2 regions of the Faecalibacterium sp. BCRC 81149 genome follow, and region 2 is predicted to be linked to the other one. Evidence: riboswitches for the same ligand, from Rfam matches in the RefSeq annotation. Region 2 holds a riboswitch; the other holds the start of a gene.
The links. Region 2 has a riboswitch for FMN ahead of ribD (bifunctional diaminohydroxyphosphoribosylaminopyrimidine deaminase/5-amino-6-(5-phosphoribosylamino)uracil reductase RibD). Riboswitches for the same ligand answer to the same signal wherever they lie in the genome.

Region 1: another riboswitch for FMN. It lies ahead of D3F01_RS07730 (ECF transporter S component); the one in region 2 lies ahead of ribD (bifunctional diaminohydroxyphosphoribosylaminopyrimidine deaminase/5-amino-6-(5-phosphoribosylamino)uracil reductase RibD).

What each region holds. Positions count from the first base shown of each region.
Region 1 is NZ_QXJA01000005.1:98,623-113,612, reverse strand. Features, by position in the region: gene D3F01_RS07740 (phospho-N-acetylmuramoyl-pentapeptide-transferase) at 1-576, opposite strand, end outside; gene D3F01_RS07735 (MATE family efflux transporter) at 805-2,211, shown strand; gene D3F01_RS07730 (ECF transporter S component) at 2,270-2,869, opposite strand; FMN riboswitch at 3,010-3,129, opposite strand; gene D3F01_RS07725 (mechanosensitive ion channel family protein) at 3,256-4,338, shown strand; gene D3F01_RS07720 (ABC transporter ATP-binding protein) at 4,400-6,043, opposite strand; gene D3F01_RS07715 (ABC transporter ATP-binding protein) at 6,040-7,779, opposite strand; gene D3F01_RS07710 (hypothetical protein) at 7,885-8,076, shown strand; gene D3F01_RS07705 (TraX family protein) at 8,137-8,907, opposite strand; gene D3F01_RS07700 (hypothetical protein) at 9,436-10,074, opposite strand; tRNA gene D3F01_RS07695 (tRNA-Gly) at 10,231-10,306, opposite strand; gene D3F01_RS07690 (hypothetical protein) at 10,449-10,823, shown strand; gene D3F01_RS07685 (DnaD domain protein) at 10,832-11,758, shown strand; gene D3F01_RS07680 (ATP-binding protein) at 11,768-12,739, shown strand; gene D3F01_RS07675 (carboxylesterase family protein) at 12,757-14,115, shown strand; gene D3F01_RS07670 (MATE family efflux transporter) at 14,203-14,990, opposite strand, start outside.
Region 2 is NZ_QXJA01000016.1:34,289-49,278, reverse strand. Features, by position in the region: gene D3F01_RS13940 (DEAD/DEAH box helicase family protein) at 1-1,802, shown strand, start outside; gene D3F01_RS13935 (plasmid mobilization relaxosome protein MobC) at 1,799-2,131, shown strand; gene D3F01_RS13930 (hypothetical protein) at 2,240-2,518, shown strand; gene D3F01_RS13925 (relaxase/mobilization nuclease domain-containing protein) at 2,580-3,968, shown strand; gene D3F01_RS13920 (SMI1/KNR4 family protein) at 4,231-4,692, opposite strand; gene D3F01_RS13915 (hypothetical protein) at 4,853-5,059, opposite strand; gene D3F01_RS13910 (hypothetical protein) at 5,744-6,199, opposite strand; gene D3F01_RS13905 (hypothetical protein) at 6,446-6,919, opposite strand; gene D3F01_RS13900 (DUF4367 domain-containing protein) at 7,101-7,790, opposite strand; gene D3F01_RS13895 (sigma-70 family RNA polymerase sigma factor) at 7,783-8,316, opposite strand; gene D3F01_RS13890 (FMN-binding protein) at 8,991-10,328, shown strand; gene D3F01_RS13885 (ferritin) at 10,506-11,018, opposite strand; gene D3F01_RS13880 (hypothetical protein) at 11,005-11,190, opposite strand; gene D3F01_RS13875 (rhodanese-like domain-containing protein) at 11,387-12,016, shown strand; FMN riboswitch at 12,035-12,149, shown strand; gene ribD (bifunctional diaminohydroxyphosphoribosylaminopyrimidine deaminase/5-amino-6-(5-phosphoribosylamino)uracil reductase RibD) at 12,301-13,425, shown strand; gene D3F01_RS13865 (riboflavin synthase) at 13,389-14,030, shown strand; gene D3F01_RS13860 (bifunctional 3,4-dihydroxy-2-butanone-4-phosphate synthase/GTP cyclohydrolase II) at 14,043-14,990, shown strand, end outside.

The DNA.
Region 1 (14,990 bases), on a different contig from region 2:
GTAATCCCCCAGCTCTTCCCAGTAGGCCAGCAGGAAGGTGCCGATGCTGACCACGGCAAGGCTGGCGGAAAGGCCGTCCACGCCATCGGTGCAGTTGACCACATTGATGCTGGCCCAGATCAGGACGATGATGAGGATGAGGTAGACGGCATAGGGCAGGCTGAAGCTCCAGCTCAGGAAGTTGACCTCCGTGCCGTTGAAGTTCAGGTAGGTCACGCCCGCCACAACGGCGATGACCAGATCGATCAGGCCCTTTTTGTACTCGTTCCAGGCGGTCTCGGCGGCATCGTCAAAATAGCCGGAGAGCATGGACGCAATGAGCAGGACGGTGTAGATGACGTACTCTGCCTTAAAAGGCACCACGGCCAGCGTGACCAGTGCGATGCAGAGCACGAAGATGAGGCCGGAGCCCCGGGCCTTGCCCTTGGAGAGTTCGCCGTTCACGGCAAACGCGCGGCCATGGTCGTGGGGGAGCTTATCGTGGAACACCGAGTCCATCAGCGCGGTCAGCGCAAATGCAAGCAGAAAGCCCAGCGCATCCACGGTGCGCGGGTTGCCAGAAAGCAGTTGAAGCATAGTTTTTTTTCCTCTTTCCCGGAGCGGCAGAGACCGTTCCTGTTCTTTCACTGCTGGATACAGATGAAGTGTATCACGCCCGGGCCAAAAAATCAATCTCTGGGGCAATGGTTCCCCCATGGGCTGATGGGTTGACATTTTTCGCCCCCCTGTCTATAATGAATGAACAAACGCCCTTTCGAGGGTATTTTTTTGTCTCACAGGAAAATCGGAGAAAAAGGAGAAGACATGAAACTTTCACTTGAACAGCTTTCGGCCCGGATGCGGCAGGGTGAAACCATCCCCTCCCGCCAGACGGCCCAGGTGGCTCTGGCGCTGAGCATCCCCTCCATTCTGGAGCAGCTGGTGGTCACTGCCATGGGATACATCGACGCTGCCATGGTGGGCCACATCGGTGCAGAAGCTACTGCTTCCATCGGCATCGTCAGCTCCAGCACCTGGCTGCTCCACGGTGTTCTGGTGGGCCTGTACACTGCCCTCTCCATCCAGATCGCCCAGTATCTGGGGGCCGACCGGCAGGATGATGCCCGCAGCGTACTGCGGCAGGCCATGCTTTTCAATGTGATCCTGGGCGTGGGTGCCGCTCTCTTCGGCCTGGGCATCAGCCCCTTTCTGCCGGGGTGGCTGGGAGCTGATCCCTCCCTGCGGGCAAACTCCACAGCCTACTTTGCCATCTGGTCAGCGGCGCTGCCCTTCACCATGGCCATGGGCTTGTACCTCTCCATCCTCCGGGCGGCAGGCAACGCCCTGACCGCCAGCCTCATCAGCGTGTTGGTCTGCGTGCTGGATGCCATCTTCAACTTCTTCCTCATCAACCCCACCCGGACGCTGTGGGGCATCACCGTCTGGGGTGCCGGGCTGGGTGTGCCCGGCGCAGCCTTGGGCACCGCCCTGGCCACTGTGGTGGGCGGCCTGCTGGCTTTGGCCATCCTGCTGCTGCGGGCAGGCCCCCTCTGCATCCGGAAGCCTGCCCCCTGGAAGATCACCCGCTCCTGCCTGCGGAACCTGCTGTGGGTGGGCGGCCCTCTGGCGGGAGAGCGCGCCGCCATCTCTCTGGCGCAGGTGGTGCTAGTGCGCATCGTGGCCGGCCTGGGTACCGTGGCCATTGCCGCCAACAGCCTGGCTGTCAACGCCGAGGGTCTGTGCTACATGGCGGGCTACGGCATCCAGAGCGCAGCTGTCACCCTCATCGGCCAGGCCGTGGGTGCCAACCGGAAGGATATGGCCAAGCGGTTTGCCTGGCTGTGCACCGGCCTTGGCATGGGTGTCATGGCCCTTTCCGGCGTTGGCCTGTGGATCTTTGCCCCGGCCCTGATGAGCCTTTTCACCACCGATGCGGCTGTCATCGCTCTGGGCGCTCAGGTTTTGCGCATCGAAGCCTGGGCCGAGCCCATGTTCGGTGCCTCCATCGTGGCCAGCGGTGCCATGCAGGGTGCGGGCGACAGCACCTCCTGTTTTGTGCTGAACATATTCAGTATGTGGTGCATCCGGCTGACACTGGCGTTCCTGCTGGCTCCCCGGCTGGGCCTGATGGGCGTTTGGGGTGCCATGTGCTGCGAACTGAGCATCCGGGGCCTGCTGTTCCTCCTCCGCCTTGCCCGGGGCAAGTGGCTGGAAAAGGGCGCACTGTCTTAAATCAAATCGATAAAAGCAAAAAAGAAAGGACGCTCTCGCGTCCTTTCTTTTTTATCACTCACTTCCGGCCATGCAGGATGGGAGAGAGCGGCTTATAGATCAACATGCAGAGCAGGGCATCCAGCAGGCCCTTGACCAGAGTGAAGGGCATATTGAAGATGACCAGGCACTTGATAAGGCTGTTGGCAGAGGGCAGAATGGCCTGATACATACCCAGGATGGCTTCCAGCGGCATGTGGTAGAACTTGACGTAGGCCGGGTAGGTGATGAAGTAGTTGGACGGCACACTGAACAGGGCCATGGCCACGGCACCGGCCACGGCACCGATGATGGCGTTCTTGCGGCTCTTGTGGTGCTTGTAGAGGTAACCGGCCAATGCGGAGAACACCGCACCCAGCATGAAGTTGCACAGCTCACCCACCAGTGCGGTAGAAGTGCCCTTGATGACCACATGGAGCAGGTTCTTCATAAAGCTGATGATCACACCGTACACCGGGCCAAGGGCAAAGGCACCCAGCAGGGCAGGCAGGTCGGAGAAGTCCATCTTGACAAAGGACGGGATGAGCATCGGGAGCGGGAACTCGATGAACATCAGGATAAAGGCCACCGCGCTGAGCATGGCGGCAACGGTCAGGTTGTGGGTCGTGTTTTTCTTCATGGTAATATCCTCCCGGGGCGTTTTGCCCCAAATCGTAGATTGGAAAGCCCCTTTCGCATGGTTCGGAACCGGGAAGACAATCAAAAACGCGCCCTGCCGCAGCAAACACTGCAACAGGGCGCGTAGACAAATCGTATTGCCTGCCGTTTCTTGCATCCGGACTATACCGTTGGCCCCGGAGTCTCACCGGGTCAGCACCCTTGCGGGTGGTCGCGGGCTGTACCGCCAGTGGGGAATCTCACCCCGCCCTGAAACGAACTTTCTGGCCAAGAGTATAACGCGGCTGCTCCGCCTTGTCAACCCCTTTTTTATTTGCCCTGCACGGGCCGGATATGGTATACTGTGGGACAGGATGTTACAATTTCTGATACAAGGAGCTTTTTGCCATGATTTTTACCGTTCGTGACCTCGGGTTCGAGATCGGGCCTTTTTTGCTGGAGGGCTGGTGGGCGCTGGCTGCCCGGGCTGTCTGCGCCGCTGTCATCGTTTTTACGGGGCTTCTGCTCGGCTGGCTGCTGCGCCGGAAGATTTTTCCCGCCCTGCAGGCCCGCAGCTGGCACTTTGCCGCCACGCCCATCCTCCTGCGCAGCTTACAGAGCCCTTTGGAGCGGATGGCTTTTTACAGCGGCCTGTACCTGGCCCTGACCAGCCTGCCGTGGGCTATTCCGGGCCTGACAAAGTTTCTGTTCACGGCCTATAAGATTGCAACGACCCTCCTGTTCTGCCAGGGCCTGTACAACGCTTCTGAGGTAGCCGACCTGCTGCTGGCCTCCTGCAGCCCGGAGATCCGGAGCAACAAGACCCTGCGCTCCCTGCTGGACACCACCTACAAAGTGCTGGTCATCATTCTGGGTGTTGCCACCTGCGCGCAGATCGTCGGCTTCCCCATCGGCAGCATCGTAGCCGGTGCCGGTCTTGTGGGCCTGACCATCTCGCTGGCCGCGCAGGAAAGCGCCAGCAACCTGTTCAGCGGCATCGTCATCCTGCTGGACAAACCCTTTTCCATCGGCGATTGGATCACCGTGGGCAACGTGGAGGGCGAGGTCATCGACATCAACTTCCGCTCCACCCGCATCCGCTCCATGGACCACAGCGTGGTCATTATCACCAACAGCCAGATCTGCGCCTCCACTGTCCAGAACACAGCCCTGCGCACCATGCGGCCCTATAAGTTCACGCTGGGTGTCACCTACGGCACCACCCGTGCCCAGCTGGAAAAACTGATGGCTGACCTGCAGGCCATGCTGGACAACAGCCCTTACACCAACAAGGGCACCAACATCGTCCGGCTGACCAGCTTTGGCGATTCCAGCATCAACATCCTCATCTCGGCCTACCTGACCACCAACGTCTATGCCACCTTCCTGCAGCAGCAGAATGATCTGAACCTGAACATCATGGACGTGATGCAGGCAGACGGCGTGGACTTCGCTTTCCCCTCCACCAGCGTCTACATCGAAAAGAATTGAGCATACCAGAACGCCCCCTGTGTGCCTGCTGCGGCGCACAGGGGGCGTTTTTTATCATACGTCATTCCTGGGTCCTGATCTCGATCGTTCTGCCGCCAAGATTTTCATAGACGCGGTGGGAGACAGAGAGCACCGTGCGGCCCGCGGAGGCACGGCGCAGAGCCTCCAGCACGCGGGCCTCCGTTTCGGCATCCAGATTGGCGGTGATCTCATCCAGCAGCAGCACGGCGGGGTCTGCGGCGGCGGCACGGGCAATGGACAGCAGCTGCCACTCGCCCTGCGAGAAGATGCCCTCGGTACAGACGGTGTCATAGCCCTCCGGCAGGGCACGGATGGCAGCATCGATCCCGGCCAGTGCGGCGGCATCCCTTGCCATTTCCCCGGTGATCTGCGGGTCTCCCAGCGTGATCTGTTCCAGCACGGTGCCCGGCACGCGGGAGAAATGCTGTTCCACACAGCCGATGCAGGTGCGGCGCTCCCGGTCGGTGATGTCCCCCACCTTCACGCCGCCGATGGTCACCGTACCGGTCTCCGGCTGATACAGGCCCAGCAGGAGCTTGAACACGGTGCTCTTGCCCGCACCGGTGCGGCCCACCAGCGTGACCTGCTCCCCCTGTTTCACGGTCATGGAAAAATCCTTCAGAACGTGCCGTTTCCCATAGCCGAAAGTGACGTGTGCAAATTCCACATCGCCCCGGGCAGCCTCTCTGCGCGCGGAAGGGATCCTGCGCTCCGGCTGGTCGAGAAAGGCATCGATGCGCCTGACACCCGCCATGGCCGACTGGATGGTCTGGATCTCCATGCCCAGGCTTTCGATGGGGGCGAAGATGCGGGAGATGTAGTTGATGACGGCCACCGAAGTGCCCACCGACATACCGAACAGGGTCAGGAGCTGTGCGTTCCCCGAAGCGGAGAGCAGCATCACGATGCCGACCACAGCGGCATTCAGCAGCAGCACCACCGGCGAATAGACGGCATCATAAAAATTGGTGCGCTCCATGGCGGCATAGCTGTCACCGATGCACCGGTCATACCGGCGCTCCATGTAATCCTCCAGACCCAGCGCCCGGATGGTGCGGATGTTGTGCAGAGTCTCGGGCACCTGCCCGGAGACCGCGGCGACCGCGCGGCGGTTGTCCAGCTGCGCGGCCAGCATCCGCTTCTGGACATAACGGGTGAACACGGCAAACAGCGGCAGCACCAGCAGCAGGATCAGCGCAAGGCCGGTGTTTTTCACCGCAATGACCCCCATGATGGAGACGATGCGGCAGGCATCTGCTGCCATGCTGATGATGCCGGAAGTGAACAGGGCTTCCACCGTGTCCACATCGCCCGAAAAGCGGGCAGCCACCTCGCCGGGGTTCTGCTCTGCCAGTGTACCGGCGGGCAGGCGGCTCAGCTTCCGGGACATCTCCGAGCGCAGGGCATGGGTCATCCTCTGGCCAAAGAGCACCAACAGACTTTCCTGCGCCGAGGTGAGCACACCTTCCAGTGCAAGGCTGCCGAAGTAGAGCAGCACGGCCAGAAAGGGCAGCGGGAGGCCCGCGGTCAGACGGTCGATGACCCGGGCCAGCAGCAGGGGCGGCAGCAGGGATGCCGCCACCGAAGCTGCCACACACAGCACCGTGCTCACCGTGAGAAGGCGGTGCGAAGCCGCTGCCATCCGGACGGCAGCAAACACGCCGTGATCATTTTTCTTTTTCATGCGCCCTCTCCCCCTTTCAGGCCGGTCTGGCTTTCATACAGTTGGTGGTAGACCGGAACCGCTTCCATCAGCTCCTCGTGGGTGCCAACGGTGGTTCTGCCGCCCTCCATAAAGATGATCTGCTGCATCTGCGGAAAATGGTACAGCCGGTGGGAGATCAGGAACACCACCTTATCCCTGGCATACGCCTGCAGCTCGGCAAAGATCGCATCCTCGGTGCTGCGGTCCAGTGCCGAGAAGGGGTCATCCAGCACCAGCACCGGGCGGGGATGGGCCAGCGTCCGGGCCAATGCCAGACGCTGTGCCTGCCCGCCGGAAAGGCGGGTGCCGCCGCTGCCGATGACCGTCTCCGTACCCTTTTCCATGGCCAGCACTTCCTCCTTCAGGGCAGCGGCTGCAAGCCACGGCATGGCATCCTGTTCGCTGCCGCAGAGGACATTATTCTGCACGGTGTCGGCACTCAGTTCCGGGTCATGGCCCAGATACCCGACCGTGGCGGCGATCTGGCGCGGGGTCAGGGTGGAAAGTTCCCTGCCGCCAAAGCAGACCGAGCCTTGATAGGGTGCTTCACAAAGAAACACGCGGCCAAGGGTGGATTTTCCACAGGCGACCGGGCCGGTGATGCCGATGATATCGCCGGGATGGGCCGTCAGGCTCAGGCCGGAAAAGACAGGCTCTTCGCCATAGGAGAAGGCGAGTTCTTTCAGCGTCACATCCTGTGCCGCCGGGATCTGCAGGGCATCCAGCTGCTCGGGTGTTTTCATCAGGGGTCTGATGCGCTTCCAGGAGACCTCCGCCTTTTGCACCGCGTTGAAGAGCTTGGCCACCTTGGAGGATTTGACCACCAGCTTTGTGAAACAGGAAAGGAAGGTGGTGAAGGCGGCGATATCCCAGTGGTTCCAGCCAGTACCCAGCACATTCTTTGCGCCGAACCACAGGATGAAGAGGGTCCCTGCCTCGGATGCCGCCAGATAAAGCGGCGGCAGCGCGGACTGCCACACGTTGTTCCGCACGGCAGTCTTTTCATAAAGGCTCAGGGCCTCCTCGTATTTTTCCATCCGGGCCTCCTCGCAGCCGTAGATGCGGTAGGTCACGGCATTCCGGGCACGGTCCAGCGTGGCACTGCTCAGGGCACCGGCGGCCTTTTTATAAGCTGCACCGGCGCGCTGCACCGGTTTTTTCATTCCTGCCGCGCAGACATAGGACACCGGAGTAAAAAGCAGGCCCAAGATCGCCAGCCGCCAATCGTATACCAGCAGCATGACCGCATAGCCCGCCAGCGCCACACCGGTGTCGAACACCTCCGTGGTGAACTTGCGCATTCCCTCCACACAGTCGTCCACATCGGAGATGGCTTTGGTCATCAGTTCACCGGCCCCCTCTTTTTCCAGCGCTGCCCGGCTCTGCCGCACCAGATTGGCGTACAGGATGCCCTTCATCCGGCGGTTGATGTTGTTGGCAAAGCGGCGCACATAAAAGCGTTTGATGAAGCGCGCCGCCTGCACCAGCAGTGTGACTGCAATGTAGGCCAGCACCAGCAGCGCCATTTGGGCAGCGGCCTCACTGCCGCCCAGGATATCCGCCAGACACTGGGCCAACCGGCCCTCGAACCACGGCGCGGCCAGCAAACCGATGTTATAGACAAGGCCCGAAAGGGTCACAAGGAGCAGCGGGAACCACTCCGCCCTGAAATAGGAGAGGACCCGGTCCGGGCGGAACGATCTATCTTTTTTCATGGGGCATTTTACCTCCTGCGGGTGTTCCATTCAGTATACCACGCTTTCGTTCCGCAGAAAAGCGCACACAAAATGCTTCTTGACAGCTTTGTGCAGAAAAAAGCCATGACAGCAGGAACAAAATGCAAGATCATTGCAATGGTCACCGCTGTCATGGCGATCGGTTTTCTTTGTATGAAAAATGCTCCCATCGGCAGGATCTGCATTATCGTGGTGTGGGTCTGCCATCTTCTGTATTTCACCTTGCAGGTCAAGACCATCAAGCCCACAGAGCAGACTCAGGAAAGTGCAGAATAGATCCCCCCGGGATACCATCAGATTGCAGGCATCCATGCCCACAGGGATACAGTTGCGTTCTTATCGGTTCACGAAATTCAGCGCCAGCACGAGCAGCAGCATGTGTACCGGGTAAAAGGCGTAGCAGGCATACTGGAACGGTTTGCTGTGGCAGCCCTGCCGCCCGCGATACAGCCAGATGGGCACCAGCGCCAGCAGCGCAAGCCCCTGCTGACACAGCTCAAACTCCATGCCGAACAGCCGGATGGGGTACATCAGCCCGCCCAGAAGCACCACGTTGACCCAATACAGCGCCGCCAGCTGCCCCAGCAGACACCACCACTTGCGTCCGTGGAAAAAGTAGAAGATGAACACGGTCAGCACACCGGCACCGTAGTAATCCACCATGCCCAGCGTGCCTAGTACCGCGCCCGCCACCACCACAAGGGCAGCCACCAGCAGGTACAGTCCTGTTTTCTGCTTTTTGCGCACCGTTTCCATCAGATGCACCCCCAGAAGCCCCAGCAGCAGCGTCCAGATGACATTCTGGTGCACCGGGTAAAACCAAGTGCCGCCGTACATCAGATCAAAGGGCACTTCCGAAAGCAGTGCAAACAACAGCAGCCTCAGGACATAACGCTTCAGATTTCGGGTATGAAAGTAGCCTTCCACTGTCATAAACGCAAAGATAGGGAACGCCAGCCGCCCGGCACAGGTCAGCCAGTCCTGCGCCGGCAGAAGGGTCGCCCACAGGTGATCCATCAGCATCAGCGCCATGGCAATGAGATGAAGTGCTGCTGCACTCAGGTCAATGCAATTTGCGGCAGCGGGACGAATCGGTTTGGTTGACATGATCATACCTCGTCTTTGTCTAAATTCAGTTGCTTTGTCTGGAATACGAACGACTCCCTCCAAGAATTGCAGCCCCGGCAGTTTTTTTACCGCCGGGGCTGCAGCACTTCATCGCTTATCCCTCCGGTTTTGCACCGGCCATTTTGGATACGGCAAGCATCCAGGGCAGCTTCTGCCATTTGCTCTGCCTGCAAAATGGGGGATGCAGTGCACCCGCCCCGCAGGCGGAAAAATGCTCCCGCAGCAGTCTGCGGGGCAAATTCAGAAAGGGTGGCTTGCCTGCCTGCCCATGGAGACGTAAGCACGGTAGCAGGAATGCGGGAAAGAGCAAGGGACGGTTTCGGCGGAAAAGCGTCTGGCGGTGGCGGAAAAGCCGAACGCAAGATTTTTTCAATTATGCTGGCTCGTAAGGTGAACCGGACCGAAACTTCCTTGCGGAACTGTGCAGCGTTATCGTTCATCTGCACCTGAACCGGCAGCCGCGCACCTGGCGCTTGCCGCACCCAAAATGGCCGGTGGAGCGTTCATTCAGGCATTAGTGCTTTCCAGATAGGTCTCAAATGCTTCGGCAAAGCTGGCGTTCACATCAAAGGGGACTGCATAGTCCACCCGGGAGGTCACAAGGCACAGGTCGATCCGGTTGGAGGTCTCGTCCGCCTGCCGGTTCAGCTTGCCCAGAGCAGCATGGATGACCTTGCGGTCGTAGTTGATGGTGGTCACCCGCTTCACATCACAGCGGTAGGCGATCTGGTTTCCCTCCGCATTGAAACGGTAGCCGGTACCGCCGCCGGAAAGCAGCTGCTCGGAGCTGCGCAGGTCATTCATTCGCTTGAAAGTGCGCGCCACGCTCTGCCGCGCAGCGTTCAAACTGACCTCGCTGTCCATATCCATGTCCAGCGCATCCTTTGCCTTGCGGATGGCAGCGAACAGGCGGCCCTTCTCCTCCAGCAGATAGAGCATAAACCGGGCAATATCGGTGATCTGCTGGGCGTATTCAGTCTGGGGCAGGTCCAGGATCGTCTCGTCCTCAGCCTCTGCCATGACCTTGTGGCGCAGATAGGTATTTGCCACCTTGGTAACGTTGGAATCGCAGTCCAGAATGCCCTGGGCCTCGTCCAAAAGGGCCTGCAGCTTGTTCTGATAGCGGAATGCTTCTTTCAGATTCATTGTGTCCACCTCGTTTTGTCTTGGTCGCTGTGCGTTCCCGTCTGTTTTCCTCTATTGAACCATATTTTCCGGCAAAGCACAAGCCGCCCGCCAAAAGTACATCAAAATGCAAAGCGCCCCAACATGTTCTTTACCACACGTTGGAGCGCTATTTTTTGGAGCAGGATACGGGACTCGAACCCGCCGCCTACTGCTTGGGAAGCAGTCGCTCTACCGGATGAGCTAACCCTGCAGGACTGCTCCATTAGTGTAGCAAAGTGCAGCGGTTTTGTCAACAGTTTTTTCTGTCGGAACGCGGCAGGCGGAAAAAACTTGCTTTTTGCGCCAGTTGCTTTATAATGAAAGATAGATTATCACAACGGAAGGAATTCTACATGATCTTTGTGCCCATGCTGCACTACCTGCAGAACAAGAACTCATTCAGCGGCAACGAGGACGGGATGCGCTACCTCATCACCCCGGGCAAGCGCTCTGTCCCCGACCCGGACGGCGGCGAGGAGGCCAAAAAAGAAGAAGCCATCCTCACGGTAGATCTCTGGCCCGAGCCGTGGACGCTGGACAAGACCGACCCGGCCCTGCGGCGGCGGGAGATCTTCCCGATGACCGAGGAGGGCCGCACCGCAGTCGCCCAATATCTGAACGATGCCTACAACGCCGAACCGGAACGCTGGAGCGCCCACCCGTCCATCCTGGACTGCGAACCCTGGACACCGCCCGCACCGGAACCGGATGCCGAAACACAACACTGAGGTGCACCATGATCTATCGACTGAAAGAATTCAAGGGTGACACCATCCCGGTGCCGCAGCTGGTCTTTTCCAAGCTGGGCATTGCGGAGGAATATAACGTCCGGGTGGCTCTGTATGTGCTGGCCACCGGCATCACTGACCCGGAGAAGCTCTGCGCCGACTTAAAGCTCCGCAGCAAGATGACCGCCGAGAGTGCACTGTCCTTCTGGGCCGGTGCGGGTCTGCTGGAACGGTACGAGGAGAACGCCGCCCCGGGCGAGGAGCCCACAGCCCCTGCCCCCATGACCTGGAGCGAGATCGCTGCGGCCAGCCGCACCGACCCCATGATCTCCTCCCTCATCGACTGCGCCCAGACCAGCTTTGCCCGCCCGCTGACCCACCCCGAAATGGAAAAGCTGGTAAACTTCTATGTGCAGGAGGCCTTTGCACCCGAGACCGTCATGCTCTGCGTGGCCTATGTGGCCAGCCGGGGCAAGCGGACGATGGGTGCCGTCAGCCACGAATTGAAAGTCTGGCGGGCCGAGGGTGTGGAGACCGGCGAACAGGCCGATGCACACCTCCAGCTGCTGGCCCTGCGCGCCCAGCGGGAGCAGTACGTCAGCGGCCTGCTGGGCATTGCTGACACCGAGCTGACCCTTGGCGGGCGCAAGGCCATTGCCCGCTGGTATGAGGTCTACGGCTACGATGATGCCATGGTGCAGGAAGCCGCCGTACAGGCCGGACCCAAGCGGGATCTCTGGTACTGGAACAGCATCCTCAAGACCTGGAACGCCAAGGGCCTGCGCACCGTCCACGATGTGCGGGGCCCGGTGGCCGGGATGGGTGCCAGCCGGAACCTCCGGGTGGACCGCGCCGAACCCAGCGGAAACGATTTTCTCAAGAACGCTGCCCGCCGCCGTCCGCTCCGCAAAAAAACGGACACGCCTGCAGAATAAGGAGCTTTTATGCGTACCAAACAGGAACTTTATCAAGCCGCCCTGCGCACGGTGGCTCTGCGGCGGCAGACCGCCCGCGCCAATGCCGAGGATGCCCGGCTGGAGGCGGAGGCCGCCATCCCGGCCCTGCGCCACGCTGAGGACGAGGTGCGGGTGCGGGGCATCCGCTGCGCGCTGGCAGGCGCTGCCGGAAAAGACCGCACCGAAGCCGCCGCCGCACTGAGCAAAGCCCGGCAGGAGCTCACCGCCCTGCTGGCCGCCAGCGGTCGCCCTGCGGATGCGCTGGAGCCCAAATTCACCTGCAAGCTGTGCCAGGATACCGGCAGCGTGCAGGGCCGCACCTGCACCTGCGTTCACAAGCTGATGCAGGGTCTGCGGCGGGAGGAGATCGAGGCGCTGTCCAGCCTGTCCATTTCCAGTTTTGACACCATGGAGCTGCGGTACTACCCCAACACCATGGACGAGAAGCTGGGTGAGCCTGTCCGCACCTACATGGGCGGCCTGCTGGAGGACCTGCGCAGCTACGCTGAGGAATTCGACCACAACAGCGAGAGCCTGATGCTTTTTGGCAACGCGGGGCTGGGCAAGACCCACGCCGCCCTTGCCATTGCGGGCATCGTACTGCAAAAGGATTTTGACGTGATCTACGTTTCCAGCCCAGACTTCTTCGGCAAGCTGGAAAACGCTCGCTTCGACTCCTCCGAGGATGCCGAGACCCTGCTGCGCACCGCCTCTGCCGCCGACCTGCTGATCCTGGACGATCTGGGCACCGAGTTCGTCACCCCCTACTTCATCACCACTTTTTACAGCCTGCTGAATAACCGCCTGGGAGCCGGTCTGCCCACCATCGTCACCACCAACATTGCGGATGGCTCCCTGCTGGAAAAGCGATACACCGAAAAGATCTCCAGCCGCCTTTCCTCCTTTGTCCCCTGCCTGTTTGCGGGCGAGGACATCCGGGGCCTGAAAGCGGCAGAGTAAGATAAGGAGGTTTCCCCATGAGCTTTGAGCGCACCACGCCCTGCGGCGTGATCTCCGGCACGGCCTGCCAGTGGCCGGGTATCACCGCTTACAAGGGCATCCGCTACGCCACCGCCGGGCGGTGGGAGTCCCCCATCCCCGTCACCCACTGGGACGGTGTCTACGATGCCACCCAATACGGTGCCTGCTGCTACCAGCCCCGCGCCTTCTATGACGAAGCCGCTGCACCCGGAAAAGCCTTCTACTACAACGAGTTCCGCAAGGGCGAGACTTACACTTACAGCGAGGACTGCCTGTTCCTGAACATCTGGACCCCTGCTGATGCAGCTCCCGGGGACAGACTGCCGGTCATCTTCTACATTCACGGCGGCGGCTTTACCGGCGGCTGCGGCCACGAGAAGCACTTCGACGGCCCCGTCTGGCCCACCAAAGGCTGCGTGGCTGTGACCATCAACTACCGGCTCGGTCCCATGGGCTTTGTCTGCCTGCCCGAGCTGGCCGATGAGGCCGGGTCCACCGGCAACTACGCCCTTCTGGATCAGCTGGCGGCCCTGCAGTGGGTGCGCGCCAACATCGCTGCCTTTGGCGGTGATGCCAACAACATCACCATCATGGGCCAGAGTGCCGGTGCCATGAGCGTCCAGCAGCTTGTCCTCTCCCCCATCACCAGGGGGCTGTTCTCCAAGGCCGTGATGAGCAGCGGCGGCGGCGTGAGCCAGATGCTGACGGCCAAGCCTGCCGCGGCCCACTACCCGTTCTGGAAGCAGGTCATGGAAGCCGCCGGGTGCAGCACGCTGGCTGAGTTCCGTGCCCTCGCCCCCGCCAGACTGTTTGCAGCCTGGGATGCCGTCCGCACCCAGCCCCAGTTCAAGGGTCTGGGCTGCGAGCCTGTGGTGGATGGCCGTTTCCAGGTCAAGACCGGCCCCGAGACGCTGGCTGCCGACGAACAGCACCATATCCCTTACCTCATTGGCTTCACCAGTGAGGATATCGTTCCGCCCTACCTCTACCAGATGGCTCAGGACTGGTGCGCCCGGAACGCCGACAGCTATGGCTGGTTCTTCGACCGCCAGCTCCCCGGTGATGACCGTGGTGCCTGGCATTCCAGCGACCTGTGGTACTGGTTCGGCACGCTGGCTCACTGCTGGCGGCCCTTCACTGAGAGGGACACCGCCCTCAGCGCTCAGATGGTGGATTACCTGACCAACTTTGCCAAGACCGGCGACCCCAACGGCGCAGACCTGCCCCAGTGGCAGACTGTTACCGCCCAGCAGACCGATCTCCTCCGTCTGGGTGAGGAACCCACCCACATGGGCAGCATAGATGTCCAGAAGCTCCTCTGGACGATGCAGAACGTCCCCGCCGTGGGGGAATAAGCCTCTGCCCGAATCCCTTCGAACCCCAGAAAAAACACGATCCCCCGCTGCAGACGTGCCAGAACACGTTTTGCAGCGGGGGATATTTTATGTTCTCTTTTTCAAATAATACCCAATGCCGATGGCATCTGCCAGTGCCCAGCCGATGGGCACACTGAGCCAGATGCCGGTAACACCCAGCGGCGTGGCAGAAAGCAGGTAGGCCAGCGCCACACGGGTGCCAAGGGAAGCAATGGTCAGAATGACCGACATCCCCGGCTGGTTGACCGCCCGGTAGTAGCCGTAGAGCAGAAAGAGCACGCCAATGCCGATGTAGCACGCGCCCTCGATGCGGAGGTATTGCACGCCCGCCGCGATGATCCCGGTCTGAGCCGGGTCGATGAAAATCCCCATGAGCGGGGCGGCAAAGGCGCAGACCAGCACGCTGATGACGATGCAGAACACCGCGCTTGTCAGCCCGGCACTGCGGATCCCTTTTTTGATGCGGTCCGGCTGGCCTGCCCCGTAATTCTGGGCCACATAGGTCGAGAATGCGTTGCCAAAATCCTGCACCGGCATATAGGCAAAGGAATCGATCTTCACCGCCGCCGCAAAGGCCGCCATGATAACCGTGCCGAAGCTGTTGACCAGACCCTGCACCATCAGGATGCCAAAATTCATAATGGACTGCTGAACGCTGGTCATCACCGAGAGATTCAGGATATTGGCAAGGTTCTTCCGGTCCCACCTGCAGTCTGTCCGTTTCGGGCAGAGCTGCGGGAACTTTTTCAGGGTGTACAAGCCGATGCCCACCCCGGACACATACTGGGAAAAGACAGTTGCCACGGCGGCACCCTTCACGCCCCAGTCAAGCACAAGGACACAGACCAGATCCA
Region 2 (14,990 bases):
ACACCCTCATGCGCTACCTCCAGTACAACACCTTGCAGCAGAAAGGGTTGACCCATTTTGATGCGTGGGCTTCTACTTTTGGTGAAACTACTACTGCCATCGAACTTGCGCCCGAAGGCACCGGATACCGTGCACGCACTCGTTTTGCGAAGTTCTTCAACTTGCCTGAACTGATGGCGATGTTCAAAGAAGCAGCAGATATCAAGACCAGCGATCAGCTTCATCTCCCGGTGCCTGATGCAAAATTTGAGACGGTGGTGGTCAAACCTTCGGAAATCCAACAGGACATGGTGCAGGCGTTGAGCGAACGTGCAGCCGAAGTCCACAGCGGTTCTGTTGACCCCTCTGTGGATAATATGTTGAAAATCACGTCGGATGGCCGCAAAATCGGTCTTGACCAGCGGTTGATGAATTCCGCTCTGCCCGATGACCCCAACAGCAAGTTAAATGCCTGCGTCAACAACGTCCTGCGCATCTGGAACGACACCAAGGAGCAGAAGCTGACCCAGTTGATTTTCTGCGATATGTCTACTCCCAAGGGGGACGGTTCGTTCAACGTCTATGATGATATTCGCACCAAGCTGCTCAACGCCGGTGTGCCCGAACAGGAGATCGAGTTCATCCACAACGCAGATACGGAGAACAAGAAAGCAGAACTTTTCTCCAAGGTACGCAGCGGACAGGTGCGTGTGCTGCTGGGCAGCACTGCCAAAATGGGAGCAGGGACCAACGTCCAGACGCTGCTCGTAGCGGTGCATCATCTGGATGTAGGCTGGCGTCCGTCTGATATGACCCAGCGCAACGGCAGAATCATCCGCCAAGGCAACCAAAACAAACAAGTCTACGTCTATAACTACGTCACGGAATCGACATTTGACGCCTACCTCTATCAGACCCTTGAGAATAAACAGAAGTTTATCTCGCAGATCATGACGAGCAAATCGCCTATGCGATCTTGCGATGATATTGACGAACAGGCTTTATCTTACGCAGAAATCAAGGCTCTGTGTGCAGGCGACCCTCGCATCCGGGAAAAGATGGATTTGGACGTGCAGGTGGCAAAATTGAAAGTTCTGCGCGGTGACTTCCAGAATCAGAAATATCGTCTGGAAGATAAGCTGCTCAAAACATTCCCAGAAGAAATCCAGAAACAGAAAACCCGCATTGCTGCTTTACAACAGGATTCACAGATTGCAGCAGCACACCCGCAGGACAAAGAAAACTTCTGCGGCATGACCATCAAGGGCATGGTGTACGATGACAAAAAGGCTGCGGGCGAACGGCTGCTGCTGGCTCGGCAAGAGATGCCCAATGCTGATATGATGCTGCTGGGCACCTACCGTGGGTTTGAACTGAACATTCGATTCGACAGCTTCAAGAACGAGCATCAGGCCGTACTCCGGGCAGAGTTGAGTTACCCGGTGTCGCTGGGCGATGATGCGCGCGGCAATATCACTCGTCTGGACAATGCCATCGACAATTTCGCTGACCGTATTGCAGATGCCGAAAATGCTCTGCAAAACCTTGAACAGCAGAAGCAGGCCGCAGAGGTCGAAGTGGCAAAGCCCTTTGCACAGGAGGAAGAACTGGCCGAAAAGTCTGCCCGCCTTGCTGAATTGAACGCCTTGCTGAACATCGACCGTGACCGCAGTTCCTCGCAGGATGCTCCCGAAGAAACCGAGGAAACCGAAACACCTACAACTCGTCCGTCTGTGCTGGCTGCACTGGGGGAAAAGACCAATCAGCCGGAGCCTGTCAAACCGTTCCGTAGCTATTATGATAAGGATGGTGATGCACGATGAAAGAAAAGCGGGATGAAACCATCATCCTGCGCTTGAGCAAAACAGAAAAGAACCGTATCTATGAAAAGATGCTCAGTATGGGCATCCGAAGCCTGAGTGCCTATATCCGCAAGATGGCACTGGACGGCTATTGCCTGCACCTCGACTTGAAAGAACTGCAACGCATGGCATATCTCTTGCAGATGTGTAGCAACAATCTGAACCAGTACGCCAAGCGTGCCAACGAGTGCGGCAAGGTCTATGCCGCCGACATGGAAGATCTGCGGCAGCGGCTGGATGAGCTGATCGACATTGGCAAGCAAATTCTTTCCAAGCTGGCAGAGCTATAAAAATTCCCGCAGTTGGAGGACTGCGGGTGTACATATAATGCTTGACATCCTTGCAACGTAGTAGTCGATACCTTTATAATAAGGGCGAACAGAAAGGAAGTGCTTGATATGATGTCTATGCTGAAGAAAATGGTTCTTTTCCCGATTTCTCTCTTTGTGGCCTTTCTAGCTCTGATGGCAAGGTGGCTGCTAACCCTGTCCAGCTATGTAGTTGCTCCGCTGATGCTCTACATCTTCGGCTGCGGCATCTACACTGCTTACCGTCAGACTTGGAATCAGTTCTTTATCCTGCTGGTGGCCGAGTTCATCTGCTTCATCCTCTTTTTCGGTGCAACTGCCATCACCGAGGGCATCGGGCGTTTCAGTGAATGGCTTGCAGAACTGTGAGGAATATTTTCAATCTTTTGCCGCCTTCGGGCGGCTTTTTCTTTTATGGGGGTGATTTAAGATGGCCGCGACACGGCTGATCGCGCTGCACAAAAACAAGGGGAAATCCGTTGCGGCCTGCCTGAAAAGCCGCACGGATTACGCCCAGAACCCGGACAAGACACAGCAGGGCGAACTGGTCAGCAGTTACGAATGCAGTCCTTTGACGGTGGATGAAGAATTTATGCTGTCCAAACGGCAGTATGAACTTGTCACTGGGCGCAGACAAAAAAGTGACGTGATTGCCTATCAGATCCGGCAGTCGTTCAAACCCGGCGAGATCACCGCCGAAGAAGCCAACAAGGTGGGTTATGAGCTGGCAATGCGTTTCACCAAAGGCAAGTATGCGTTTATCGTTGCAACCCACACGGACCGGGAACACATTCATAATCACATTATCTACAACTCCACTGCGTTGGACAGCACCCGGAAATTCCGGGATTTTTTATTGTCCGGGCTGGCTGTGCAACGGTTGAGCGATCTGATCTGCTTAGAGCATCAGCTTTCCGTCATTGAGATAAAACCCTATCGGGAGCGGCAGAAGCGCACACTCTACCCGCCCAAAGAAAGCAATCGTGACTGTCTATGCGGCGTGATCGACAACATTCTGGCGGAAAAACCCAAAGACTACGAAGATTTTCTGCAAAAGCTGGAGCAGCAGGGATACGAGGTCAAGCGAGGGAAATACACCTCCGTCAAAGGCACACGGCAGAAACGATTCATCCGGTTCCGCACTTTGGGCGCAGGATATAGTGAAGAAGAACTGAAAGCTGTTATCTCTGGGGAAGCCGAACACCATCCCCGGCAGAAGCAGAAGCGCATCGTACCGGAACAAAAGTTTCAGATGCTGGTGGACATTCAGGCAAAGCTGGCCGAGGGAAAGAGCATGGGGTATGCTCGCTGGGCAAAGCGATATAATCTGAAAGAAATGTCCAAAACGCTGATTTTCTTACAGGAGAACAAAATCGGAAGCATTGAGGAAATGCAGGAGCGTATAGATGCTGCTACTGCTCGCTATCATGAACTAGGCGATTCAATCAAGGCAGCAGAAACGCGCATGGCCGAGATTGCTGTTCTGCGAACGCACATCGTTAATTATGCCCGGACACGCCCGGTCTATGATGCCTACCGCAAAGCCGGGTATAGTAAGAGATTTCTGGAAGCCCACCGGGAAGAAATCACGCTGCATAAGGCTGCAAAAACTGCTTTTGATGAAGCTGGATTGAAAAAGCTGCCAAAGGCTAAGGACTTGAGCATCGAATACGCTGAACTTCTGAAAAAGAAGAAAGAAGCATACCCGGACTATCGTAAGGCACGAGATGAGATGCAGGAGTTGATGAAAGCTCAGAAAAATGTAGAGATGTTCTTTGCAGAGGAAAAAAGTACAACCGAAAAAGAACAAGCACGATAAACGAAATCCGCCGAGGATCCTTCCCGTTTTTTCGGGAGGAGTCCTCGGCGGATTTTTGCTTTTTAGCGAATCATCTTATAACCATTACCAATTCAAAATACTTAACGGATGGCAAATAACTTCTTATATTGCCTTATTCATTTATCGGACTTTTCCACAGTTTTTGCAAAAGTTCGTAAGAATCATTTAAGTTCCCACAATCCGGGCAATACCATCTTTCGTCCGGTATCGGATCAACTGGCGAAAGTATTTGACTTTGAAATTATTTTTTTGAAAAATCTCTGTACTGATTTTCGTCGATTGTCCAGTAAGGATCACCTCCATTTTTAACAATTTCTTCAATGAAATTCAGTATATTTCCAACACATACAAATTCATCTGTTGAGCAACAGTCCCCCGCATAAAGATACTCTTTTTCTATGTCATCCACGTTAATGACAATATCATATCCCATCCAATATCCAATTTTCCATGCCGACCGACATAATAAGTTATCATTACTAAAATGGAACGAAAGAATTTCCTGAGCATCAAATAAACAATAGTCTCCGCTGTGATAGAGCGTCAGTCCATTACATCGCTTCAGAAATTCAATATAATCAGCTGGAATATGTCCCATTTCTTTTTTTAAATGTTCCAATATCATATCATCGGCTGGTGGATTTAATAGAGCATCTAAATGCGCATGATTCAGATGCTCTATAACTTTATCTAAACCATTCATTCCAGGCTACCTCTTTTTAATATTGTGCCCACCATGTAGTAAATTGAGTGTGAGTTGCTTTTGGAAGGGGAATCAAATTGCTATTCACACTTTTCCCACCATATTTCAAGGGCTTTATGCGTCAAATTGTGACTGATTTCAATGATTTTTTTGGTGATGACTAAGATGTTTTATTTAGCTCATTTCGTCCGATGCGGTAAATCTTCTTGTCTTGTTCTCCTACTTCAACAATAAGTTCATTTTTATTGTGATGAACTATTACTGGAATATAGCTATCGGAATTTTCCACCATCAAACATGTGACTCCATTTGTCCATTCACTGTTCAATTCCTTTGATAGCATGGAAATGATTTCTTCTTTCGTCATTTTGATTAATGAATCCTTTAGTTTAGTTCAATCGTGTTAATCGATGCCGGTAACGCAAGTGTACCACCCCTTACCGTTGAGACAGAAGCACTAGTCCAGCCAATATTGACTTTCTTCAGTCCGCTATCAATGTCAAAGTCATCAGTAGCGCCACTGGCTGTATTATATCGTCCATTCAAATCGCGATATTCGTCAATGTCTCCATAGATGAACTTCACTTAATACCCTATAATATTTATTAAATCCATGAAAAACAGCCACCATGATAAAGTTAGACCACTCATGCTAACAACAAGGATAATTTTACATTCTGATAATTTATTAACATCTGTAATATGTATCACATCGACTATTTTACATATTAAGATAGCACCCCAAATTATAGATGCCACCACACAAACAATTAAAAAAGTCATTTATACACCTCCGTTTTTTTGCTCCTAACAAGAGCCTTTGTATAATCAACGCAATTCGCATTCGCTTCGTTTCAATTTTCAGGAGAAATTTTTTCAAATTTTCCATCTTTGTAAGTTCAGACAAAAAGAAAGCCGGACATTTGTGTACTCTCACAAGTGTCCGGCTTTCTTAACGGATACCTTCCGCAATTTTCATAATCTCATCGTATGGAATGTTTCACATAACGGTATGTGTAATCCCCTGATATTCCCAACTTAGAGTATAGTCCTATCCTTCAACGCTCTCTGACATTATCGATTCATATAGAGATGTACTCAACGTATCTATATCATCGGAAAGAGGTTTTCCAAGATTGTAAATAAAACTTTGAAACAGTTCAATTGTCTGTTCACTAAATGCCGGACGTGACTCAACATTCTTCGATATTTCAATCAATTTGTTGGCAATATCGTTAAAATGAGGAATTTCATCATAGGATGTTACTTGAAGCAAAACGCTAAGTTCATCTGCATGCTCTTTGGTCTCGCCCAAATCAATAGGGTCGGAATAGTACAAGTCTGAAAAAAGCATGGACATCAAAACAGATACTTGTGTATCGATCTGTTCTTGGTTGAATTGAAGCTTTTGGTAATCTTTGTACATATTGCTAAATTTCATTCCACATAGAATTATAAGCACTGCAACGACACCTATAAAACCATAACGAACAATCCTTGCTTTCATTGACGGCCTCATTTATTTAGAGCAAATGTAATGGTAGGATTATTTCCGATTTCAAAAAAGTTTTTCTAGTAATATTTTTCATAAAAGAATCTCCTTACATTATCTGCTGGTGTTTCCAGTAATGGTTTCGCTCCGTCCATCATAATAGCTATTTATTTTTAAGATTCACTTTTATCCTGCATCGGAATCACCTCCATGCAAATTTTTATGCATTTACCTTCCACAGGAACTTCTGCTTAGTCATTCTTATTGCTGCAGATCGGCTCCATCCTGTAAGCACCCCAAAAGATGTACGTAAAGCCTCTTGCCTGCATATTTAAGAGAAAGCGGATATGCTCTTTTACCATTGATTTGAATGTAGCCATTTTCAGAAACCGTTATGCGAATATCTGGCATTTCGTCCATTGTTTCACCAAAAGCTATCGTGAGTTCATTGAGTGCACCGCTATCACCAGAACCACCAGCATAATCAGTGACAAAATATGTCTGCTCAAAAGTTTTGGCAATATCTATATATGTCAGGTCATCCTTTTCAAATAGCCAAGACTGGTCAATTTGAGCACCATTAGTGTCTACTGTAAGATGGTATGCTGATACTATCCTGCATTGTTTCAATGGACGTTCTATTATCACAAAGTGAGTGACTTTTATACAAATCAGTATGACCACCAAAATCAAGGTCACAGTCATTGTGATTACTTTTTCTTTTTTTCTCATCATAAATAGACAATACACCTCCAATCTTTTGCTCCTAATAGGAGCTTTTGCTTAGTCAACGTAGCTCGCCTTATGTTTGTGACAGCTTTTTTGAAAAAATCTCTGCTTTTCGTTATGTTTGTACGCTTATACAAAGAAACTCCATGTTATTTGTTGATTCTAACAAATAGCATGGAGTTTCATATTAAAATACGTTTTCAGCAATTTTCATAATCTCATCTCGTGAAATGTTTCCCATAATCGTGTTTGAAACGCCTCCTTGCTCCCAGCTTAAAATATAAACGGTGTCTCCGTTTTCGCTTGCACTCGTTCCCAAAGTTGCATCTGCTTCTCCGACCTTTACGGTTTCGTACACTGTATGCTCATTATCAAATAGGGACTGCTGCCCCGGCTGGATAATTGAACAACGGACAGTGTAGCTTTCCTCTGTTTCTTTTGACGAGTAAACATGTAAAAAGTTTTCTGCTCGTTCAAATTTCTGCGCATCGTCCATTTCAAAGCCGTCCGGCACATAATGATCGCTGTATCCATCCGGTAATCGTTCCAACGGTTCGCCGTCCACTTGATACGTCAGCTGCATCTCAATGGGCAGGAACTTCTGAATCATCGTGTAGACTGCCTTGCGGAAGTCTGCGCTTACTGCAAGTGCGCCGAGAGTTAAAATTACCAGCGTCATGGCTGCAACAAGCACTCGTTTCAGCACAGGGCGGCGTTTATGCAACGCCGCTTGCAGGCGGGCATCCCATCGGGAAGTGTCCGGGTAGCGTTCCTTAAGCTGTGCTGGAGTTGGCAGCTCGTCCAGTTCTTTCTGTGCATCTGCACGGAGCGCCATCATCAAAGCTGCATCAAAAGAGATCTCTGTCCGCTCACTCACGGCTGTTCAGCTCCTTCCACAATAGTTTTCTTCCACGGAAAAGCCGCATCCGAACCACTTCATCCGTCAGTCCAAGCGATTCGGCAATCTCCCGGTTGGTATAGCCCATTGCCAAAAGACGCAGAGGATCACGGTACATCGGTTTCATCTGCCCAATCAGTTCTGTCAGGTGTTGGATGTTATCGGTGCTGACTACTGCATCATCCGGCACCGGGGCGTCATCTTGTGCGTCCGGGACTTCCTCCAGCGGTTCTTCTCGCTGCTTGCGAAGCATATCGCAAGCACGGCTTCTACTACAACTAACGAGATAAGCGGCGAGTTCGTGACAGTTTTCTCGATGAATTTTAGAAAAATTTTTAGCGACGTATAAAAACACCTCTTGCAGCACATCTTCTGCCAGATACGAATCGCCCATAATTTTGTAAGCGGTATGGTAGACCAGCCGTTTGTAGGTATTATATACATCTATAAATTGTTCTTCTTTGCTTTGATTGTCAAGAACAGCTAAGTACAGGGAAAGCAACACAATCACCTCCAACGGATTCGCAACGATTGGATGTAGTGTACCATGAGCCAGCGAAAATGTCGAATGTTTTCCGTTTTGAACGAAGAACAGCCAGCATCATGACCTCACTTACCGTTGAGGCCGTTGCTGGCTGTTCGTTTGGCTTGAGATGTCTCCATCAAAATTGCAGAGCGCAACTGTCTTAAAACTCTACCTTATATAAATAGAAGCGTTTTGAAAAAACGCGCAGCCTGCATCGGAACGGTGCAGAATGAAGGGGATTGGGCACAGCCCAACAAGCATTTTGCAACGCAAAAATGGCGTTTGTATAGACAAAAGCCCTGCTTGCTGGTACAATGTCATCGATGAAATAAAGAAATTGTTTCATCACAGACGGTTATATGGTTGTGCCGATTTCCAAAACATAGTAATATTGAAGTACTAACTGGGGCTGAAAGTGGCAAAACTGCTTGCTTGGTTTCCATTCAGGAATTACTAACAGCGTAGACCGTCCGTTCGCTTCGTATACCGTCAGCGTCACAAATTGACACCAATTTATCATTCTTCGCGAAGTATGTGCTAAAATCTCTTGACAGCATCTCACAAAATATGTTATCTTTTGTAAACATCCTTGAAAAGATATGACCTTTTCTGGGGACCGAACACAAACCGATTTTTCTCTGGAGGAAAGACCCATGAAACAGGAGATCATCCGCAAACTGAGCGCTGCCGTGGCCATGAGCCTCGTTGTTGGCGTCTCTCTGGCCGCCTGCGGCGGCGGCAGCAGCTCCACCGCCGCTGGTGTGACTAAGACCGGCTCTGCCGAAGGCTTTGGCGGTGCTGTCACCGCCACCCTGACCGTGGATGCCAACGGCACCGTTACCGACTGCAAGCTGGAAGGCGCACAGGAGACCGAGAGCATCGGCGGCGCTGCACTGGAAGAGCTGTCCAAGCAGGTCGTGGCCGCCAACGGCCCCGCCATCGACGGCGTTGCCGGTGCCACGGTGACCACCAAGGCCGTCCGGAAGGCCGTTGCCGCCGCACTGGGTGTGGAGCTGGCCGAAGAAGCCCCCGCCGACTCTGCTGCCGCAGCCCCCGCTGAGCCCGCCGCCATCGTCCCGGTGGAAGGCGGCATCCAGATCGGTCAGGCCTATGCTGCCGCCCACGGCACCAAGTGCTTCACCGAAGCGGTGGCTGTGGTGAAGGATGACGTCATCCTCGCCGCCTACCTCGACGATTTTCAGTTCACCAGCACCGATGCAGGCGTGACCGCCGTGCCCAACTCCGACTCCGACTTTGCCGCAGGCTACGCCGAGGGCAAGGTGCTGATGTCCAAGCGGGCCAACGCCGATTATTACAGCAAGATGATGGCTGAAAAGGGCGGCTCCACGGTCGCTCTGGATGCAAACTTCGACGCCATCCAGAACTTTGCCGTCGGCAAGACCATCTCCGAGCTGGAGGATGTAGCCGCCAAGGGTGCCGAGGCTGTGGATGCCGTCTCCGGCGCAACGCTGGTGGATACCGCCGGTTATCTCTCTGCCATCGTGGATGCCGCCAAAAACGCCCAGACCACGCAGGCCGTGGAGTTCAACGGCAGCTCCGAGGACCTGAAGCTGAATGTGGTCTATGGGGCCGCACACGGCACCAAGTGCTTCACCTCCGGCGCTGTCGCCACCGCCGGGGACACCATCGTGCTGAGCTACATTGACGAGTTCCAGTTTGCCGGTTCGGACGCCGGGGTCGTCGGTGTGCCCAACTCCGATTCTGACTTCGGCGCAGGCTACGCCGAGGGCAAGGTGTTGATGTCCAAGCGGGTCAACGCCGATTACTACAGCAAGATGATGGCAGAAAAGGCTGGTTCCACCGTTTCGCTGGATGCCAACTACGACGCCATCCAGAACCACGTGAACGGCATGAGCATTGCCGACGCCGAGGCTCTGAGCAAAGATGAAAAGGCTGTGGACGCCGTTTCCGGTGCCACGCTGGTGGATACTGCCGACTACGTTGGTGTGCTGGTGGATGCCGCAAAGTAAGGCAAGAAAAATAACGTTCCTCTGAACACAGCAGCGCCCGCCGGGAGACCTCCCGGCGGGCGTTGCTTATTTATTATACGCAGTTAGCATAATCTAACCGTCTGGTGGAAGAAAAGGCAGGCCACCTGTATGCAGTCTGCCTTTTGCCTGATGCGAAAGCCCGCAGACGCGCGGGGCTTACAGCACCAGCGAGGGCGCGGTGTAGACCCGTGCCTTCAGCTCGCTGTTTAGCATATACAGCCCCTTGCTGTCACCGCCGAACAGCTCCATCTTGGTAATGAGGTCGGCGGCGTTCTTCTCCTCCTCGCCCTGTTCCTTGATGAACCAGTCCAGCGTCTGCATGGTACGGAAGTCCCTGACCTCGTGTGCGGCGGCGTAGATGGCATCGATGCTGGCGGTGACCAGCTTCTCGTGCTCCAGTGCCTTTTTCAGCGGGGTCATGTGATCGACTCGCTCCCACTCCGGCTTTGCGATAGCCTCAAAGGTGACGCCCTCGCCGTTATTCTGCAAATACTGATAAAACAGCATGGCGTGATCCCGTTCCTCCTGCGCCTGTACCCGGTACCAGTTCTCAAAGCCGTCCAGTCCGACGGCGGCGTAGTAGTTGGCAAAGTCCAGATACAGATAGGCGGAGTAGAACTCCTTATTGATCTGCTCGTTGAGCAGCTTAGATACGTTAGCGTTCATAATACTTCTCCTCCATAAGATTGTCTTTTTCCTGCTCCCGGCAGGGGGGCAGATATACCGTACCCAGAGCGATGCTGGGATGCTCCCTTTTCATCTCCAGGAACACCTGCTCCGCCTTGGGATGCTGCTGCAGCTCCGTTACGGCGGCCAATATCTCCTCTGCGTATTTTGGCATACCGCCAACCCTCTAAATGCAAGAATGAGTCTTATTATTTTGCTTTTATTATACCTATATTTTTTTCTCTGTCAACAACCACAAAGGGCTTGTGCTCCAAAAGCTGCCTCGAAGTACCTTAACAGTTTTAACTGTATCTGTTATATTTCAATATAAACTGCATCAGCAGTAAACACAGTTGCATTGGAGGTTGATTATGCGTCAGATATTGCTTTTCGCGGCACTTGCCGCCGTGCTTGCACTGCTTCTGGTGAGCTGCGGGGGAACCAAGAACAAGCCGGTGCCGACAGAGGAGGACGCTCCCGGCAAGGCGGCGTATCATAAGATCAGCGCCGAGGAAGCCTATGAGATGATGATCTCGCAGGAGATCGTGGTGGTGGATGTCCGCACCCGGGAGGAATACGATGGCGGGCATATTGAAAACGCCGTCCTTGTGCCCAACGAGAGCATCGGGAGCGAAATGCCCGAGACGCTGCCCGATAAGGCGGCGATCTCCTGCTCAATGGCGGTGGTATCTACCTTCATGTGTAGACCTTGGTCTTTTCTGCTGCCATCTCCAGCACCTCCCATTCGTACCGTCTTGTTCGGAATAGACTTTGCAAGCAAAGTCGTGTGCCAAAGGGCGCTGCTCTCGCCTGTCGGCTCGGTCAAGCGCTTCAAAATGCAACGCATTTTGAGGTCGCCACTGGCGACCCGCGCCCCTTTGGATTCTCCGTTCACATTGTCCTACGGACGATGTGATTTTATTGTTGTAGCGATTCGCTTCATCCCGGTTTCGTCCCGGTTTGCAGAATGCCCTTGCAATCCGAAAGGAGCCGTGCTATAATGCCGCTGTAATTGAATCAGAAATCTTCAGGGCAGGGTGTGATTCCCTACCGGTGGTACAGCCCACGAGCCGTAAGGCATGATTCGGTGAAACTCCGAAGCCGACAGTACAGTCTGGATGAAAGAAGATACCAAGCGCAGAGCCCGCACGGTTCTGTGCTTGTGGAGGCTGCTCTGGGATGCGTTTGCATTCTGGAGCTTTCTTTTTTGCACAAGAGTCCCTTGTGTCTTTTCGGCTTGCCCTGAACGTTTTTGTTCAGGGCTTTTTCTTTTGGAGGCGACACGATGAACGACGAAGATTATATGCGTCTGGCTTTGCAGCTTGCAAAAAAGGGTTGCGGATGGACATCTCCCAACCCGATGGTGGGTGCCGTGGTCGTAAAAGAGTGCAGGACCATCGGACAGGGCTGGCACCAGAGATACGGTCAGGCTCATGCGGAGCGCAATGCGCTGGCATCCTGCACCGAAGATCCGCAGGGAGCGACCCTGTATGTGACATTGGAGCCGTGCTGCCATTACGGAAAGCAGCCGCCCTGCGTGGATGCGATTCTGGACGCGGGCATTCACCGGGTGGTCGTGGGTTCTGCTGACCCGAATCCGCTGGTGGCTGGAAAAGGAATTGCGTTCCTGCGTGCACATGGCATAGATGTGATCGAAAATGTTCTGCAAGAGGAATGCGATGCGCTGAACAAGGTGTTCTTCCACTATATCACCACAAAACGCCCCTTCGTTTCCATGAAATACGCCATGACGATGGACGGAAAAATCGCCACATACACAGGCGCTTCCAAATGGATCACCGGGGAAATTGCCCGGAATCATGTTCAACGGCAGCGACACCGATTCCGCGGCATTATGGTGGGAGTCGGAACCATCCTGGCAGATGACCCGCTGCTGACCTGCCGGATAGAGGGTGGCCGTGATCCCGTCCGGATCATCTGTGATACACATTTGCGGACACCGCTGCAATCACAGGTGGTCATGACCGCCAAACAGGTTCCGACCATTCTTGCGACCTGCTGCGGCGACCCGGAGAAGCAGGCGGCATATCAACAGGCCGGGTGCCGGGTCCTTTGTCTGAAAGCGCATTGCGGTCATGTGAATCTTCTGCAACTGATGGAACAGCTGGGGCAGGAGCAGATCGACAGCATTCTGCTGGAAGGCGGCGGAACCTTGAACTGGTCTGCACTGGAAAGCGGCATCGTGCAGCAGGTACAGGCTTACATTGCCCCGAAGCTGTTCGGAGGAAGGGATGCCAAAGCACCCATTGAGGGTGCAGGTGTCCCGCTTCCGGATGCTGCATTCCGCCTGAAGAACAGCCGATTGGAACAGCTTGGCAAAGATTTCCTGATCGAAAGTGAGGTGGAGTACCCGTGTTTACCGGAATCGTGGAAGAAGTCGGAACAATAAAATCCATCAATCGGGGACAGCATTCCGCCGTACTGACTGTTCGTGCAAAAACGGTTCTGGAAGGAACCAGGATCGGCGACAGCATCGCCGTCAACGGCATCTGTCTGACCGTCAGGCAGCTCTTCCCGGATAGCTTTGCTGCGGATGTCATGCACGAGACCTTGAACCGCTCTGCACTTGCACAGCTCACCGTTGGAAGTGCTGTCAATCTGGAACGTGCCATGCCGGCCAACGGACGTTTTGGCGGACACATCGTAGCAGGCCATGTGGATGGCGTCGGACGCATTGCTAATATCCGAAAAGACGATACGGCCATCTGGTACACCATTCATGGGGATCCTGCGATCCTTCGCTATGTCGTTGAAAAAGGCTCTATCACAATAGATGGTATCAGCCTGACCGTGGCTGCGGTGGAACCTACGGGCTTTTCCGTGTCCACGATACCGCACACCGTCCGTCAGACGAACCTGAACCAACGGCACAAAGGGGATTTTGTCAATTTGGAAACCGATGTTGTTGGAAAATATATCGAGAGGCTGCTTCCATCAGAAGCACCGAAGCAAAACACGCTCACAAAAGAAATGCTGCTGCGCTGCGGCTTTTAAGGAGAGTTTACGATGAACTTCAATACCATTCCCGAAGCTTTGCAAGACCTGAAGCGAGGAAAAATCATTCTGGTAACGGATGACCCCGACCGTGAAAACGAGGGGGACTTCATCTGTGCTGCCGAATTTGCCACCACCGAAAACGTCAACTTTATGGCGACCCACGGCAAAGGTCTGATCTGTATGCCGATGTCCGAGGCTTTCGTCCAGAAGCTGCAATTCCCGCAGATGGTGCAGCATAACACCGACAACCATGAAACGGCATTTACGGTGTCCATCGACCACGTTTCTACTTCTACGGGCATTTCTGCCGCAGAGCGTTCCATTACGGCGATGGCTTGTGTGGACGATCACGCAAAAGCAGAAGATTTCCGCAGACCGGGTCATATGTTCCCCCTTCTGGCAAAAAAGAACGGTGTGTTGGAGCGCAACGGTCACACGGAAGCAACCGTTGACCTGTGCCGTCTGGCAGGGCTGAAAGAATGCGGCCTGTGCTGCGAGATCATGCGGGAGGATGGCACGATGATGCGCACCGCTGAACTGGCAAAGCTGGCAGAGCGTTTCCAGATCAAATTCATCACCATCCGTGATTTACAGGAGTACCGCAAGTGTCACGATAAACTGGTCGATCAGGTGACGGCGGTGAACCTGCCCACCAAGTATGGCACCTTCAGAGCTTATGGTTTTGTGAGCCGCCTGAACGGAGAGCATCACATTGCACTGGTAAAAGGTGAGATTGGCGATGGAAAGGATATTCTGTGCCGCGTCCACTCGGAATGCCTGACAGGAGATACATTTGGCTCTTTGCGTTGTGACTGCGGCCAGCAGCTGGCCGCTGCCATGACGCAGATCGAAAAAGAAGGCCGGGGTATCCTGCTCTATATGCGGCAGGAAGGCCGAGGCATCGGTCTGATCAACAAGCTGCGTGCCTATGAACTTCAGGAGCAGGGCATGGATACG